DNA from 2 places in the Mycobacterium sp. JS623 genome. Region 1 is predicted to be linked to the other one. Evidence: riboswitches for the same ligand, from Rfam matches in the RefSeq annotation. Region 1 holds a riboswitch; the other holds the start of a gene.
What was found. Region 1 has a riboswitch for S-adenosylmethionine ahead of MYCSM_RS05720 (bifunctional o-acetylhomoserine/o-acetylserine sulfhydrylase). Riboswitches for the same ligand answer to the same signal wherever they lie in the genome.

Region 2: another riboswitch for S-adenosylmethionine. It lies ahead of MYCSM_RS29550 (hypothetical protein); the one in region 1 lies ahead of MYCSM_RS05720 (bifunctional o-acetylhomoserine/o-acetylserine sulfhydrylase).

What each region holds. Positions count from the first base shown of each region.
Region 1 is NC_019966.1:1,195,145-1,202,715, forward strand. It holds gene MYCSM_RS05700 (acyl-CoA-like ligand-binding transcription factor) at 1-351, shown strand, start outside; partial or broken gene MYCSM_RS05705 (FAD-dependent oxidoreductase) at 357-1,899, shown strand; gene MYCSM_RS05710 (class I SAM-dependent methyltransferase) at 1,896-2,627, opposite strand; gene metX (homoserine O-acetyltransferase MetX) at 2,624-3,745, opposite strand; gene MYCSM_RS05720 (bifunctional o-acetylhomoserine/o-acetylserine sulfhydrylase) at 3,745-5,091, opposite strand; SAM riboswitch class IV at 5,134-5,253, opposite strand; gene MYCSM_RS05725 (NADP-dependent isocitrate dehydrogenase) at 5,492-7,571, shown strand, end outside.
Region 2 is NC_019966.1:6,077,525-6,085,095, forward strand. It holds gene MYCSM_RS29495 (helix-turn-helix domain-containing protein) at 1-237, opposite strand, end outside; gene MYCSM_RS37405 (hypothetical protein) at 405-641, shown strand; gene MYCSM_RS29505 (DUF732 domain-containing protein) at 638-1,006, shown strand; gene MYCSM_RS29510 (DUF732 domain-containing protein) at 1,003-1,329, shown strand; gene MYCSM_RS29515 (helix-turn-helix domain-containing protein) at 1,358-1,549, shown strand; gene MYCSM_RS36340 (hypothetical protein) at 1,549-1,953, shown strand; partial or broken gene MYCSM_RS38525 (helix-turn-helix domain-containing protein) at 1,950-2,102, shown strand; gene MYCSM_RS37410 (hypothetical protein) at 2,436-2,816, shown strand; gene MYCSM_RS38530 (helix-turn-helix domain-containing protein) at 2,813-3,169, shown strand; gene MYCSM_RS29540 (hypothetical protein) at 3,307-3,552, opposite strand; gene MYCSM_RS29545 (hypothetical protein) at 3,682-3,888, opposite strand; gene MYCSM_RS29550 (hypothetical protein) at 3,881-4,126, opposite strand; SAM riboswitch class IV at 4,158-4,272, opposite strand; gene MYCSM_RS38935 (helix-turn-helix transcriptional regulator) at 4,544-4,861, shown strand; gene MYCSM_RS35405 (bifunctional DNA primase/polymerase) at 5,535-7,571, opposite strand, start outside.

The DNA of each region.
Region 1 (7,571 bases):
CCGCTGTGGACGGCCATCACCGAAGCAATGCTTGCGCCGCTGGAAGCCGAGGGCGCCTCCGACATGCGGCCGACGCACGACGAACTCGTCGTGATCCGAGATCTCCTGTCTGCCCGGGACCTACGCGCGGCACTGACCAGGGACCTGTTCGCCGACTGGGTCGACGCGATCGCGGAGCGCACCGGTACTGACCCGACTCGCGATATGTACCCCCGATTGGTCACTGCGGTCGTCCGCGCTGTCGGTGAGACGGCGATGGAGACCTACGCCAACGCGGATCCGCCTGTGCCCTATACCGAACTCCTTCGTCGCGGCTTAGCCGATGTCGCGGCCGGACTGCCCGAAAGGTAACGAAGATGTCGGAAAGCCAAGTCTCCGTTGTCATCTCAGGTGCTGGGCCCAACGGGCTGATGCTCGCGTGCGAACTGGCCCTTGCCGGTGTACGGCCGGTGGTGCTCGAGCGACTGCCCGCACCCAGTGACGAGCCGAAGGCCAACGGCATGGTCGGTCAGGTCATTCGGCTACTGGACATGCGGGGGCTGTACCAACGTTTCACCGGTTCGGACGAACCGCCAAAGCCACTGTACGAGTGGATCTTCAGTGGCATGTCCGTGCCGCTGTTCGGCATGGCGGACAATCCGATGTACGCGCTGATGATGGGTCAGCCGAAGCTTGTCCAATCGCTTGACGAGCGTGCCCGCGAGCTCGGTGTCGACGTGCGCTGGGGCCACGAGTTGATCAGCCTCGAATCCCATTCGGACGGTGTGAAAGTCGTTGTTTCAACACCAGACGAGACATATGAGTTGGAGGCCGCTTACCTCGTCGGTGCCGACGGCGGACGCAGCACCGTCCGCAAGTTGGCAGGCATCGACTTTCCCGGTCACACATCGAACACCGTCGCGCGGATCGCCCACGTGCGACTGCCGGATGAGGTCCTTACCCCCAACGGCGATATCGATCTGCCCGGCGTCCGGCCGCTGTCGTTCGGCCACAACCGGCTCGACAGCGGTGGACTCATCTATGCCCCGTTCGAGCGTGACCGCCCGATGCTTGGCACCATCGAGTTCGACAATCCTGCCGACGATGCCGAGCCGATGACCATCGACGAACTGCGTGACAGCGCACGGCGGGTGCTCGGTGTCGATCTGCCGATGGAGCTGCCGAACGACGACAAACCAAATGCGTTGCGCCGCATCAGTGGTCAGAACACCCGCCAGGCCGACCGCTACCGCGCGGGCAACATCTTCCTGCTTGGCGATTCCGCGCACGTGCACTCCGCGATGGGTGGGCCGGGGTTGAACCTCGGTCTGCAGGACGCAATGAATCTCGGCTGGAAACTGGCCGCCGCGGTCAACGGCTGGGCGCCCGCAGATCTGCTCGACACCTATCACAGCGAGCGTTATCGCGTCGGGCAGCGCGTGATGATGCATTCCATGTCGCAGACGGGCCCTCTTCGGGCCAGGACCCGAGATCGCCAAGCTGCGAGAGCTCTTCAACGAGCTACTGCAGTTGCCGAGCGTCGCCGAACACATGGCACACCTGCTTGCCGGCTCCGACGTGCGCTACGACGTGGGCGACGATCACCCGCTTGCGGGCCGGTTGGTGCCCGACGCGACGCTGGACGATGGCCGGCGCATAGCCGACCTTCTGCATCAGGCACGCCCGGTTCTGCTTGACCAGTCCGGCGGACGGGTGGGCGACGCCGCGCGGGGTTGGGCCGACCGCGTAGACGTCGTCACTGGATCAAGTGCCGACGTTGCCGCCTGCGGGCTACTCCTTCGGCCCGATGGCTATGTCGCTTGGGCGGCAAGCACTTTCGATGCATACGACGAAGCGCGGTTGCGCGGTGCGTTGCAGCGGTGGTTTGGCGTCAGGGCCGCAGAGCGCGACGAACGTTAGGCCAGCGTCGCCCTGATGCCCACCGTCACGTACGGCAGCGCAAGGCCGTTGGTGTTGGCCAACGCGGGATGCGTGGCCAGCAGTTCGCGAACTCGATCCAGCGTCCGGGTGCGCACCTTCTCCGGCGACGTGATGCAGTAACTGCGCGATGCAACGAGGTCGATAAGCGCTTGCGGCGTCAGGTAACTCGTCCACTCGACGTGATGGCGCTCGACGTCGGTGAACGGCGCAGGCAGCGTTACCTTTTGGCTGAACGGGTCGTCCTCGTGGCCGATGATGCGGCTCAGATCCTTGACCCAGCCCAGCCGCTCGTCGCGGGTGTTCCACACCAGGCCGAGCCGGCCGCCAGGCCGCAGCACGCGCGCGATCTCCTTGGCGGCCAGTTCGGAGTCGAACCAATGCCACGCCTGCGCCACCAGCACCGCGTCGACGCTGTCGTCGGGCAGCGGGATGTCTTCGGCGGTGCCCAACAGGGCGGGCGTATCCGGCAGCGAATTACTCAGCAGCTCGAGCATCTCCGGAATGGGATCGACCGCGACTACAGCGAGCCCGCGCTCGACGAGCCGGGTGGTCAGCTTTCCGGTGCCGGCGCCGAGGTCGAGCACGTCGCGTGCATCAGCGGGCAGCAGCCAGTCAATCACTTCGGGTGGGTACGACGGTCGGCCCCGCTCGTATGCCGCGGCTTCTGCGCCGAACGACAGTGAACGCCGCTGCCTGGGGTCGGTCACCGCTCGGCCAGCTCCAACGTCCGACGAATCAACTTGCCCACCGCCTCGGTCTCCAAGAGGAATCCGTCGTGGCCGTAGATCGAGTCGACCACGTTCAGCTCGGTACAACCAGGCAACAGCTCGGCCAATTCCTCCTGCAGCCGCAGCGGGTACAGCCGGTCGGACGTGATGCCGCCGAGGACCGTCGGAACCGGGCAGCCGCGCAGGGCCGCCTCGACGCCGCCGCGACCGCGACCCACGTCGTGGCTCGACAGCGATTCACTCAGCGCCACGTAAGTGCCGGCGTCGAAGCGCGCCAGCAGCTTGCGGCCCTGGTGCTCCAGATAGCTCTGCACCGCGTAGCGGCCGCCCGTCGCCGGATCCTCACCGTCCTGCGGAGTGTTGCCGAAGCGGCTGTCCAGCTCTTCCTCGCCGCGATACGTGAGATGCGCGAAGCGCCGCGCGATCTCCATGCCGACATCGGGCGAACGTCCGGTGCCGTAGTAGTCGCCGTTCTGCCAGCCAGGGTCGGACTTGATGGCCGCGATCTGCGTGCTCTGCGTGCCGATCTGATCGGCCGTCGCGCGAGCACCGACGGCCAACACCAGCGCGGCGCGCACCGCATCGGGGTGGCTGACGATCCACTCCAGTGCCCGTGCGCCGCCCATGGAGCCGCCGACCACCGCGGCTACGTCGGTGATGCCAAGCGCAGCCAGCGCAGCGACGTCCGCCTCGACCTGATCGCGGATGGAAATCAGCGGAAACCTTGAGCCCCAAGGCTTTCCGTCTGGCGCGGGCGAGCTCGGGCCCGTCGACCCGCGGAAGCCGCCGAGCACATTGGTGGACACCGCACACCAGCGGTCGGTGTCGATTGGCGCGCCGGGGCCGGCGACACCTTCCCACCAACCTTCGGTCTCGTCGCCAGGGCCACTCGGGCCGGTGACGTGTGAGTCGCCGGTCAACGCGTGCAGCACGACGACGACGTTGTCGCGGTTGGTCGACAGTTCGCCCCACCGTTGCACTGCGATCGTGACGTCGTCGATGACCGCGCCGTTCTCCAGCGTCAGCGGGCCGATGTCGACATAGCCGACTTCGCCCTCGGCGGGCAGGGTCGTGGTACTCACGTCAATCACCGTCATCAGAACGCCGCCGCGGTCTTCGGGTCGGCCGCCGCCGATGCACTGAACGGCTTGGCCGCGGCGAAGCCCTGCTCCAGGTCGGCCACGATGTCGTCGATGCCCTCGATGCCGACCGCCAGTCGCACCAGGCCGGGTGTCACGCCGGTGGCCAACTGCTCTTCCGGGGTGAGCTGCGCGTGCGTCGTCGACGCCGGGTGGATCACCAGCGAGCGCACGTCGCCGATGTTCGCGACGTGGCTGTGCAGCGTCAGCGCATTGACGAACGCCTTACCCGCGTCGATGCCGCCGGCCAGCTCGAACGCCAGGACCGCACCGGTTCCCTTGGGGGCCAGCTTCTTTCCGAGCTCGTACCACGGCGAGGTCGGCAACCCGGCGTAGTTCACCGACGTCACGTCAGGACGCCCCGCCAGGAATTCCGCCACCTTTTGCGCGTTCTCCACATGGCGTTCAACGCGCAGGCTCAGCGTCTCCAGTCCCTGTGCGACCAGGAACGCGTTGAACGGCGCGGCCGCGGAGCCGAGATCGCGCAGCAGTTGCACCCGGGCCTTCAATGCGAATGCCGGCGGGCCGAGTTCGGCGAACACCACGCCGTGATAGCTCGGGTCCGGCGTGGTGAAGCCGGGGAACTTGCCGTTGGTCCAGTCGAAGGTGCCGCCGTCGACGATCACGCCCGCGATCGCCGCGCCGTGTCCGCCCAGGTACTTCGTCGCCGAATGCACGACGATGTCGGCGCCGTGGGACAGCGGCTGAATCAGGTACGGGGTGGCGACGGTGTTGTCGACGATCAACGGCACACCGGCGTCATGCGCGATGGCCGCGACGTTCGGGATATCGAGGATGTCGTTCTGCGGATTCGAGATGGTCTCACCGAAGAACGCTTTGGTGTTCGGCTTGGCTGCCGCGCGCCAGGACTCCAGATCGTCGGGGTTCTCGACGAAGCTGACCTCGATGCCGAGCTTGGGCAGCGTGTAGTGGAACAGGTTGTAGGTGCCGCCGTAGAGCCGCGGGCTGGACACGATGTGGTCGCCCGCGTTGGCGAGGTTGAGGATCGCGAAGGTTTCCGCGGCCTGACCGGACGCCAGGAACAGCGCGGCGACGCCGCCTTCCAGCGCCGCGATGCGCTGCTCGACGACGTCCTGAGTCGGGTTCATGATCCGGGTGTAGATGTTGCCGGGCTCGGCGAGGCCGAATAGGGCGGCGGCGTGCTCTGTGCTGTTGAACGTGTACGACGTGGTCTGGTAAATCGGCAGCGCCCGCGCATTGGTCGCGATATCGGGCGTCTGACCGGCGTGGACCTGCTTGGTTTCAAACGACCACTGTGCCGTCGGATCATCTGGCGTGCTCATGCGAAACGGACCTCCATCTGTCTCTGGGGGCCCGTCACAACGGACCCGCGCTTGCCGGTAGCCAGTTGCGGCTACTCAACCTGGTCAATCACCCGGGGCACCCCACCGCGGTTGGAGGGTTGCCGGCCAGCAAGCCGGGGCTTGACGCTGGCACTCATGACCGATGAGAAGGGTATCGCATGCCGCTGACTGGATGCCACCGGCGGGTTTCGTCCCGACCGCTCCCCGCCATGGTCGCGGTGGCACAGCGGCCCAGACATCGGGAGAATTTCCCTATGTTCGCCCAGCACAGAAGCTACTGATCAGTAGCCAAGCTGGCCCTTCGCGTACCCGATGCTGCTTGTAGTCTGGCCCGCGAGTAGCACGAATAGATCCGATACTGACGCCGGGAGACAACACAATGAGCGCCGAGCAGCCGACCATCATTTACACGCTGACCGACGAGGCGCCGTTGCTTGCGACCTACGGCTTCCTGCCGATCATCCAGACCTTCACCGAGCCGGCGGGCATCAACGTCGAAACCAGTGACATCTCCGTTGCGGCGCGCATCCTCGCCGAGTTTTCCGACCGCCTGCCCGAGGAAAAGCGCGTGCCGGACAACCTGGCCACGCTCGGCGAGCTCACCCATCTGCCCGAAACCAACATCATCAAGCTGCCGAACATCAGCGCGTCGGTGCCGCAGTTGCTGGCCGCCATCAAGGAACTGAGGGCCAAGGGCTACGACTTGCCGGACTATCCGGGCGAGCCGAAGAACGACGAGGAAAGGGCGATCAAGGATCGCTACGCGAAGATTCTCGGCAGCGCGGTGAACCCCGTTCTGCGCGAAGGAAATTCGGACCGTCGCGCCCCCAACGCGGTCAAGGAGTACGCGCGCAAGCATCCGCACAGCATGGGTGAGTGGTCGCAGGCCTCGCGTACCCATGTGGCGACCATGAAGCGCGGCGACTTCTATCACGGCGAGAAGTCGATGACGCTCGACAAGGCGCGCAAGGTCAAGATGGTGCTCGAACCCAAGAGCGGTGAGACCATCGTGCTCAAGCCCGAGGTGCAGCTCGACGAGGGCGACATCATCGACAGCATGTTCATGAGCCGCAAGGCGCTGTGCGACTTCTTCGAAGAGCAGATCCAGGACGCCTACAAGACCGGCGTGATGTTCTCGCTGCACGTCAAGGCGACGATGATGAAGGTCAGCCACCCCATCGTGTTCGGCCATGCGGTCAAGGTGTTCTACAAGGAGGCTTTCGAAAAGCACCAGCAGGTGCTCGACGAGCTCGGCGTCAACGTCAACAACGGCATGTCCGACCTGTACGACAAGATCGAGTCGCTGCCCACCGCGCAACGCGAGGAGATCATCCGCGACATCCACGCCGTGCACGAACATCGGCCCGAGGTGGCGATGGTCGACTCGGCCCGCGGCATCACCAACTTCCATTCGCCAAGCGACGTGATCGTCGACGCGTCGATGCCCGCGATGATCCGGCTCGGCGGCAAGATGTATGGCGCCGACGGCCGGACCAAGGACACCAAGGCGGTCAACCCTGAGTCGACCTTCTCGCGGATCTACCAGGAGATGGTCAACTTCTGTAAGACGCACGGACAGTTCGACCCGACCACCATGGGCACCGTTCCCAACGTCGGCCTCATGGCGCAGAAGGCCGAGGAGTACGGCAGCCACGACAAGACGTTCGAGATCCCCACCGACGGCGTCGCCAACATCGTCGACATCGACACCGGCGAGGTGCTGCTGTCGCAGAATGTGGAGACCGGCGATATCTGGCGCATGCCGGTCGTCAAGGACGCGGCGATTCGAGACTGGGTCAAACTGGCTGTGACGCGGGCCCGTGCGTCAGGAATGACAGCGCTGTTCTGGCTGGACACCGAGCGGCCGCACGAGGTCGAACTGCGTAAGAAGGTAAAGACCTACCTCGCCGATCACGACACCGAAGGCCTGCACATCCAGATCATGCCGCAGGTTTGGGCGATGCGATACACGCTGGAGCGCCTCATCCGTGGGCAGGACACCATCGCCGTCACCGGCAACATTTTGCGCGACTACCTGACCGACCTGTTCCCGATCCTGGAATTGGGCACCAGCGCCAAGATGCTGTCGATCGTGCCGCTCATGGCCGGTGGCGGCATGTATGAGACGGGCGCAGGCGGTTCGGCGCCCAAGCATGTGCACCAGCTGGTCGAGGAGAACCACCTGCGCTGGGATTCGCTGGGTGAGTTCCTCGCCCTCGGCGCGTGCTTCGAGGACCTCGGCCGCAAGACCGACAACAAGCGGGCCGCGCTGCTGGCCACGACGCTCGACTCCGCGATCGGAAAGCTGTTGGACAACAACAAGAATCCGTCGCGCAAGACCGGTGAACTCGACAACCGCGGCAGCCAGTACTACCTCGCGATGTACTGGGCTCAAGAACTCGCTGAACAGACTGAGGACAAGGAACTGGCCGATCACTTCGCCAAGCTGGCCAAGACCT
Region 2 (7,571 bases), 1.6 Mb from region 1:
GAGCTTACTGACCAGCTTCCCTGCATCGACGTCCAAGCCTTCGGCAATCTTGACGATTGTCTCCAGCCGCAAGCTTCGCTGTCCTCGCTCCACCTTGCCGAGCTGGGTCCAATGAATGCCGCACCGGACCGCGGCGGCTTCCTGACTGAGGCCAAGTGCCAGTCGACGATCGCGTACGCGTTCGCCGAAGACGCGAGTGGTGTCGTTCAAAGCGGGCTTGGATCGGTCGTCCGGCATGATGCCCAACCACATACGGCCCAGGCGAGAACGGCCAGAGTGCGCTGTACGCATGCGTATTGTGCCCATGCGTAATGATCCTTACGATTGCAAGGATCTTAGCTGGCTGACAGAAGTGGCTGGTCTCGGTTCACACGATTGCCAGTAGCGTTGGGAGACAACGAAGGATGAACCTGAAGGCAGCAATGATCACCGGTGTGATGATCGTCATCGGTGTCACATGTTGGACGTTTTGGTACAACTCGCAAGACCAAAAGCTGCAGCGATGCATCACAGCCGATCAGCAGGAGTGGGAGATCAAGGTACGGACCGACCCACAGGCTCAGATGATTCACAACGCAGGTGGGGATCCGCCACTCACGCTCGCCCTGCTCGACTGCGACGACAAGTTGGGGATCAAGTGATCGACGTCCCCAAGCACCTAGGTAAACGGACGAAACTCGTCACCGTCCTAGTGGCCCTGACCGCACCCCTCATCCTGGCACCGGCCGCACGAGCAGACACTGGGATCTTCACCCAGGCTGAGGCCCAGTACCTGGAGCAGCTTGCCGGACAGGGCATCCTGCCGCAGACGCTCGGGATGACCAACGGCCGAGATGAGGTTGGGCTGGGCCATGGCATCTGCCTTGCCCTCAATGACCACAGCCACGATGTCGTGGATGCGGGTATCAAGCGCAACTGGTCGAACCTCAGCCAGCTACAAATCAATGCGCTCGTCGGGTTCGCCGTGGCCGACTTCTGTGAGCAGAACGCGAGCAAGTTGTCATGAGGGCGAGCATCCCTGCAGTCGCCTCAGTCTCTTTCTCCCTGATCCTGGCAGCGACGGCGAGTGCGGATACGGATGACGAAGTTTTCCTACAGAAACTGGCTAATGACGGGATCCGAGAGTTCCCGCACCCACTGGTCCAGGAGGGTCACAGCATCTGCCACACCATCGATCTCGGCCCGAGCGGTGGGGGGTATGTGCCGGATGTGCTCGACCGAATGTCCCAGACGTTTCACCAGTGGCTAACACACCAGCAGACAGCTGATCTGGTGGTCGACTCCGTCTTGGCGTACTGCCCATACGACCGCGACAAACTGAACTTCTGAGGAGACGCTCCGCGAGGGGACGGTCAAGGTGAGCGATCATGAACTGCCGCGATGGGTGACCATCAAGCAGGCGGCCGAGTACTACCAGCTGGATCCGAAGACGATCCGGAGGATGATCGCCCACGGCAAGCTCAAGGCTCGCCGTGTCGGCGAGAGGAGCATCCGCGTTGATCGCGAGTCCCTATTGGAACTCGGCCGTGTGAGTTATTGGGGAACGTAATGACCCACGACGCCTGGCGCCCGGAGGCGCACTGCCGCCACTGCGGAAGGAAAGTGGCCCAGGGGGTGGCGCACGTCGACGAGGACGGGAACATCTGGGATGCCCACTGGGACTGTGCCCGTCGCGCGGAGCTGGAGAGGCGAGCCCGTGACGCGGGGCCGAGTGCATCGGAGCGCAGCCTGCGCGGCCGAATCGGTGCGTATACCCGGTGGGCCAACACCGAAGACCGCTACATGGCCACCAGGCCAGCGCGCGAGGGCTTCTACGCGAAGCTTGAGCGGGAGGTCGATCCGGACGGCGAGCTCACTCCGCAGGAGCGCGCCAAGCGTGTCGACTGGGCGATGAAGGCTCACATGCAGCGGATGGCATTGAAATCGGCACAGACGCGGCGGCGCAAGCGGTGAGCCGCCGGTACATCAGCATCGCCGAGGCCGCTGAATACCTGAAGATCAGTGACCGCACCGTGCGTCGGCTCATTGCCGACGGAGAGTTAACGGGCTATTCCATAGGCCGTAGCCATCGAATGCTGCGCGTCGACCTCGATGAGATCGACGAAAAGCTTATGCGGCCCATCAGCTTTCACTGGAACGATCCGTCCGCTAAACCCCGCAAACGCGAGGGCCCGCACGTCCCGGATCGGTCAATCGCGGTTAAAGGGGTTGAGGAGTCGGCCAGTGTCAAGAACGCCATTGAGCGCAAGCCGAGGCGACAGACACTGTTCTGCAAGTGCGGGCACGGCGATGGCGCTCACGGGATGAGGACCACTTACGGACCCGGCGTCGACCCGCCCAACCCCAGGTTTAAGTGCTGGTCATGTGAATGCACGGAGTTTGTCCAGGATGTCGACCGGCCTCGGCGCAAACGATGACCCGAAAGGATGATTCGCATGGTTGACGAAGGAAACCCCAACTGCGACCACCGATTTCCCCGCGGCAGCGAGTGGTGTGCCATTTGCGGGCGCTACCGCCACGCCGACCAAGTCAAAGAGCTGGTCGCAAAGGCCCCGCCGCTCAGCCAGGATCAGATCAACCGGATCTCACTGATATTCAGGAGCACGGCGAAAGATATCGACTGGGCCGCGGTCGCCGCCGAGGGCGCCATGGCCGACGTCATCCAGCAGCACGGCCTGGTGCGCTACCCCGTCGAATGCGCGTGCGGCGAGAACCTCCGTCGGCCCCAGGATTGGGGACGCCATGTCGCTGGAGCGATCTACCAGACCCTGGAGGCGGCTGGCGTCAAGCGCAAGCGCCGAACCGCCCAGCGATGAGCGACGCCGCCGACCGGCTCGCCCAAGCCATCCGCGACGTCGTCAACGAGGCCGTCCGCGCAGCAGCTCTCGAACAGGAGCGCCCAACTCCGGCGCCGTCACGCGCGGGTGAACTACCCGAGATACCCCAGGACGATTTTCTCCTATGCCCATGGTGCAACAAGAAACATATGCGGCACCTCTTGCCGGTTAAGGAAGTCCGACATCAGCTGGGCGGCATCAGCCCCACCACGTTCTACGCGTTGGTCAAGGACGGGGAACTGTCGCTCGTCAAGATCGGTCGGCGCTCGTTTGTCCAGTCGGAAGACCTCGACGATTTCGTCAGGAGGCGGCGCTACGACCCTTCTGGTTGAGCAGAAGCTGCCGGGCCGGGCGTGCACATTGACGGGGCGATTGTCGTCGTCATGGCGGATCGAACCTCCCTCCAAGGGGAACACGTCAATCGCGTGCCTCACCATGGGCCGAGATCTCCCCGCCGCATACTGGACCGCTATCCGCAGGGCGGCTTGCTCGGCGGCGTATTAGGGACCGGGAAGTCGGGGTTGAGCGACTGGGGACGGTCCTTCGAGTGCGCGAACTTCTTTGCGATCTGCTCGACGGTGAGGATGCGGTTGATACCGCCGCAGTCGCAGTCCCACTGTGCCGAGTTCCCCGTCGTCGGCGCAGCGTCGGGATCGTGTCCCTGGCCACGATGGTGCGCAGCCCAGTCCTCCACGCCATCGCAGTGGTCAGTCATGCGCTTCGTCATCGGTGATTGGGACCGTCCCGCGATCGCGGACGGCAATCCTGTCGGCCTCCCGTGAGTAGTGGGAGTTATGCCACTGTCTCTCTGGTTGTGGCTCACCGATCCATCCACGCTCGGCGCTCATGACTGTGTCCTTTGATTTCTCCGATAACTGGGGACACCCATCATTTTCTGCCACTTGGCGCCGTCGGGGTCCTGGGCCACCTGCTCGTCATAGCGGGCGTCCTGGGCACGCAGACGGGCGACGTGCTCCTCGTCGGTGGAGGCAGGCCAGTAGCCGAGTTCGGCCGCCAACTCACGCAGCCTGACCAAGTCCAGCTCAGCCATGCCTGCGCCCGGCCGCGTACCGGTCGGCGATCTGCACGGGCGAGACATTCGTCGGCGACGCCGCGCGGCGAACCAGGTGGTCGGGGTTGGTCGAGTGCACCCGGACCTTCCGGTATTCGCAGCGGCCACACCGCTGCCACGCCCAGTGCACGCCGTCACCAGGCCACCCGAACAAGTCGTCTGTCATGGCGATCTGGCCCGCGCCCTTGTCATCGTTGGAGTTCGAGTTCCCGTTCATTCGCCCGCCCCTCAGTCGGGCCTCCGCACCGGAGGCGCTCTTGCCCGCACCGGCCGGTGCCAGGCCGCTTCGTTCATCCGAGCCACCCAATGAGCGTGGGGTTGGCGTGCCGTCCAGTCGGAGCTTGGCGACGACATCTCATGAAGCACCTCCATCCTACGAGGCTCGACTAGGCACGGGCACATTTCATCGGCGATGGACTCCGGGCCGCCAGCCGGACCCGAGCGGCTAGGCGGGCATCCGGAGCGGCACGTCGTGTCCCAACGTCAGGCAGCCCCAGCCGGACGTGTCGGCCAACCGACCTACGCAACCCGGAATCGTCACCGGGGGCGGCAGCACGCCGTAGCGTTCTATAGTGAGCTGAGGTGAACGCAGACGATTTACTCAGCGACACAACGAGACTCGGAGAACAACTCTATGTCCGATAATGATGAGGAAGACTTGCGAAGCGCAATCGACCAGGACACCAATGCAATTCGGGCTAAGCGCCCCGCGGTAGATGTGGGGGATTGCACGAAGGTCGATCAGGGGGATAGCACGAAGTTAGATCAGGTGGATAGAGAGATCATGGGTGCCAAGGACCTTGAGGCACTGACCGGAACCAAGGCCAGTACATGGCGCTACTGGGCCAACATCGGCGAGGGTCCGGCCAGCTTCAAGCTCGGCAGGCGCCGCGTCTGGAAAATGTCGGTCGTACGGGAGTGGCTTGCCGAGCAAGAGAAAAGGGCCAGATGAAGTATTCAGACACACCAACGGAAACAACACGATTGGAGGACGGAATGGATGCTGGAGCAGCAGTCATGACCAGAACCGCCGCCGAGCAGCGACGGATAAGTGGGAAAGCGTAGCTGAGAAGGACTTCAACTTTCGCACCGTCGACCCGGCGGACGTCAAAGAGGTCTTGATGACGACGAGCAAGGGCAGGTGCTGGGTGGACGGAAACCCTTAGGGTTTGGTTGATGGCGTCGTACTACGTTGCCGGGAAACTGCTCTCGGCTTGCACTAAGTCTTACTAGGTTTTGAACTGCTCTTGACATTTTGTACGTTCTGCACAGCCATGCGACACGAAACCCCAGCCCACCGCTCTGAGTCCACGATCCTCCCCGTGCTTGGATACCTTGCCGGAGTTCGTATCTGTCCCTTACTCAATTTTTCTTGAATTTTGATTCCTACTAACTCCGGCATGAATGTCTCTGAATACCAGTACTTCCCGGTGGTTCCTTCTGGTTCCCGGGAACCTGTTGGAACCGCCCGTCCGATGGGCAGGTCGGACGAACGATGCGCGCTGTGGGCTTCCGTTTTTTCGAAATCCAAGTGGTGGTTCCCAGTAGTTCCCTCTGGTTCCCCAGAACCTGTTGGAGCTGGTTCCCGGGTTCCCCGGTATAGGAACCGGGGAACCAAGAACCACTCAGTCTGTGCGTAAGGCGTTCCCGGAGTGGGCATACCGATCCGACCGCTCGTCGTCCGTCTCGCGGTATGGCTTGAGTGAGGTGTACACGTCGTATCCAGATCGGCCCTTCGCGGTTTCCACGTAACCCTCGCTCCGGAGAATGTCGATGCCCGCCAGCATCGCCTGCTTATTCCCGCCGGCCGCCTCCGCCACCTTGGTCTTCGTCAGCTCCGCGGGGTGCTGCTCGATCGCCTCGCTTGCGCGCTGCATCAGGTTCGTCGGACGAAAGACAGCTGGGCCGCAGGAGTTTTCGTCGCTTCGAATACCCGGGGCGCCGACAGTCACTGTCGGCGGGGCGACCGTCGAGTCGATGATGATCCGGGCCGCCTCCTGGGTGCGGTCGGACTTCCGGAAAGGGCCGCAGTGCACCCTCACGCATCCGGGGCGGTCCTTGCCCACCCGCAGCACCACCTCACCGCGCATGTCCTTGCCCAACGGGAGGGCAACCTCCACGGTGTACGCAGCGCCGCTCAGCCCGGCCATCTTGGCCTGGCCCCCGATGGCGAAGCGCCCCCTGGTGCCAGCGTCCTTAGTTACGTGGTCAATGAGCACCACGGCGGCACCGGTTCTGGCGGCGATCAGCTTCGGCACCGCCCTAAGCCAACGGGAAACGTCATCATTGTCCTTCGTCGAACAGCCGAAGATGCCGAGCGCGTCCGTCACCCCGTCAATGACGGCCAGTGCGTAAGTGCCGGAGAGCACCTCGTCCCATGCCCGCCGTTCCGCCACGGAGTCCGGTCGGACCTCTGGCTGCACATAGCGGAAGTGGTCGGCAACGGCGGCAGGATCAGCGCCGAACTCCAGAAGACGGTCGACGACGGACACCGCATCCGACTCGAAATCGAGGTAGAGCACCTTCTGACCGCTATTGATCCGGCGTACACATTCAACCTGGATGACCAACGACTTCCCCGATTCAGACTCACCATGAAAGCTGTGCACCAAGCCGGGATAGAGGAGGCACTGCCCGTCGGATCGCTCAAACAAGCTTGGCAGCAATGGCTCACGGACGCCATTGAGCAGGTCTGTGAGGTCGACCGGACACCATGATGGCCCGTCCTCTCCAGTATCGGGATGACCTCCAATGCCTTCTCCGTTACCTGAGCTGGCTGTCCCCATCGTCTGCCACGGGTCACTAGGGGAGGTCGCCGCGATGAGCAGGGCCGCACCCTCAGTGAACCGCCAGAACTCCGCCTCGGCCACCTTGCGAGGCCGGGTATCGGTTACCTCCAGCACGTAGGCGGTGAACAATGTGGACAACGCGCTCGGTACCCCGACACGGCCCGAGTGGTGCATCCGCATCAGCGCGGCGACGTCGTCACGGGTGTGGTCGTAGCGGCTGCCTGCTCCGCCAGTCAGCTCCAGCAGGGCTTTCTGCAGCCTCGCACCGACCACCTCGTCCGGCACGCCGTTGTCCGTCAGCTCCATGAGCTGGTGGTAGACCTGCTCGTCGACCACCGCATCGTTCGCCTTGGGTCGGTTGGGAGCCGATCCGTCGAAGACCTCTTCGCGAACCGAGTCTTTGGCCAACGCAGTCACCCACGCCTCGGGCAGCTCGGAGAGGTGCTCTACGCGAGGCACCTCGCCTTCAGGCAGCAGCGTGCCGTCTGGGCCCAACCAGCGGTACCGCTGTGCGTTCTTCGGATGGATGGACGGCCAGGCAGTGACGTAGCGGTGATGGGGTTGGATGACCTCGATGTCCCCCCGCCCCAGATCCTTGAACTCAATCACGCTCCGAAAGAACACGCCCACCGGCACCCGAAAAACCCGAATGCCGCTGACTTCATCATCGACGCGCGACGACGAGCGATACGTAGCAGGCAGCGGACCCCACCGATATTCGGCTTCCTTGAGCGTCAGGCCCCCAGTCTTGGCGTCGTAGGCATCGACATCAATACCGATGAGCCCGTAGTTCACTCGGAGTGCGAGGTTACTCAGGCCGTGTTCTTCCCGTGCCCATGTGGCGATCTGCTCGTCACTGGGCCAGTGTCCATG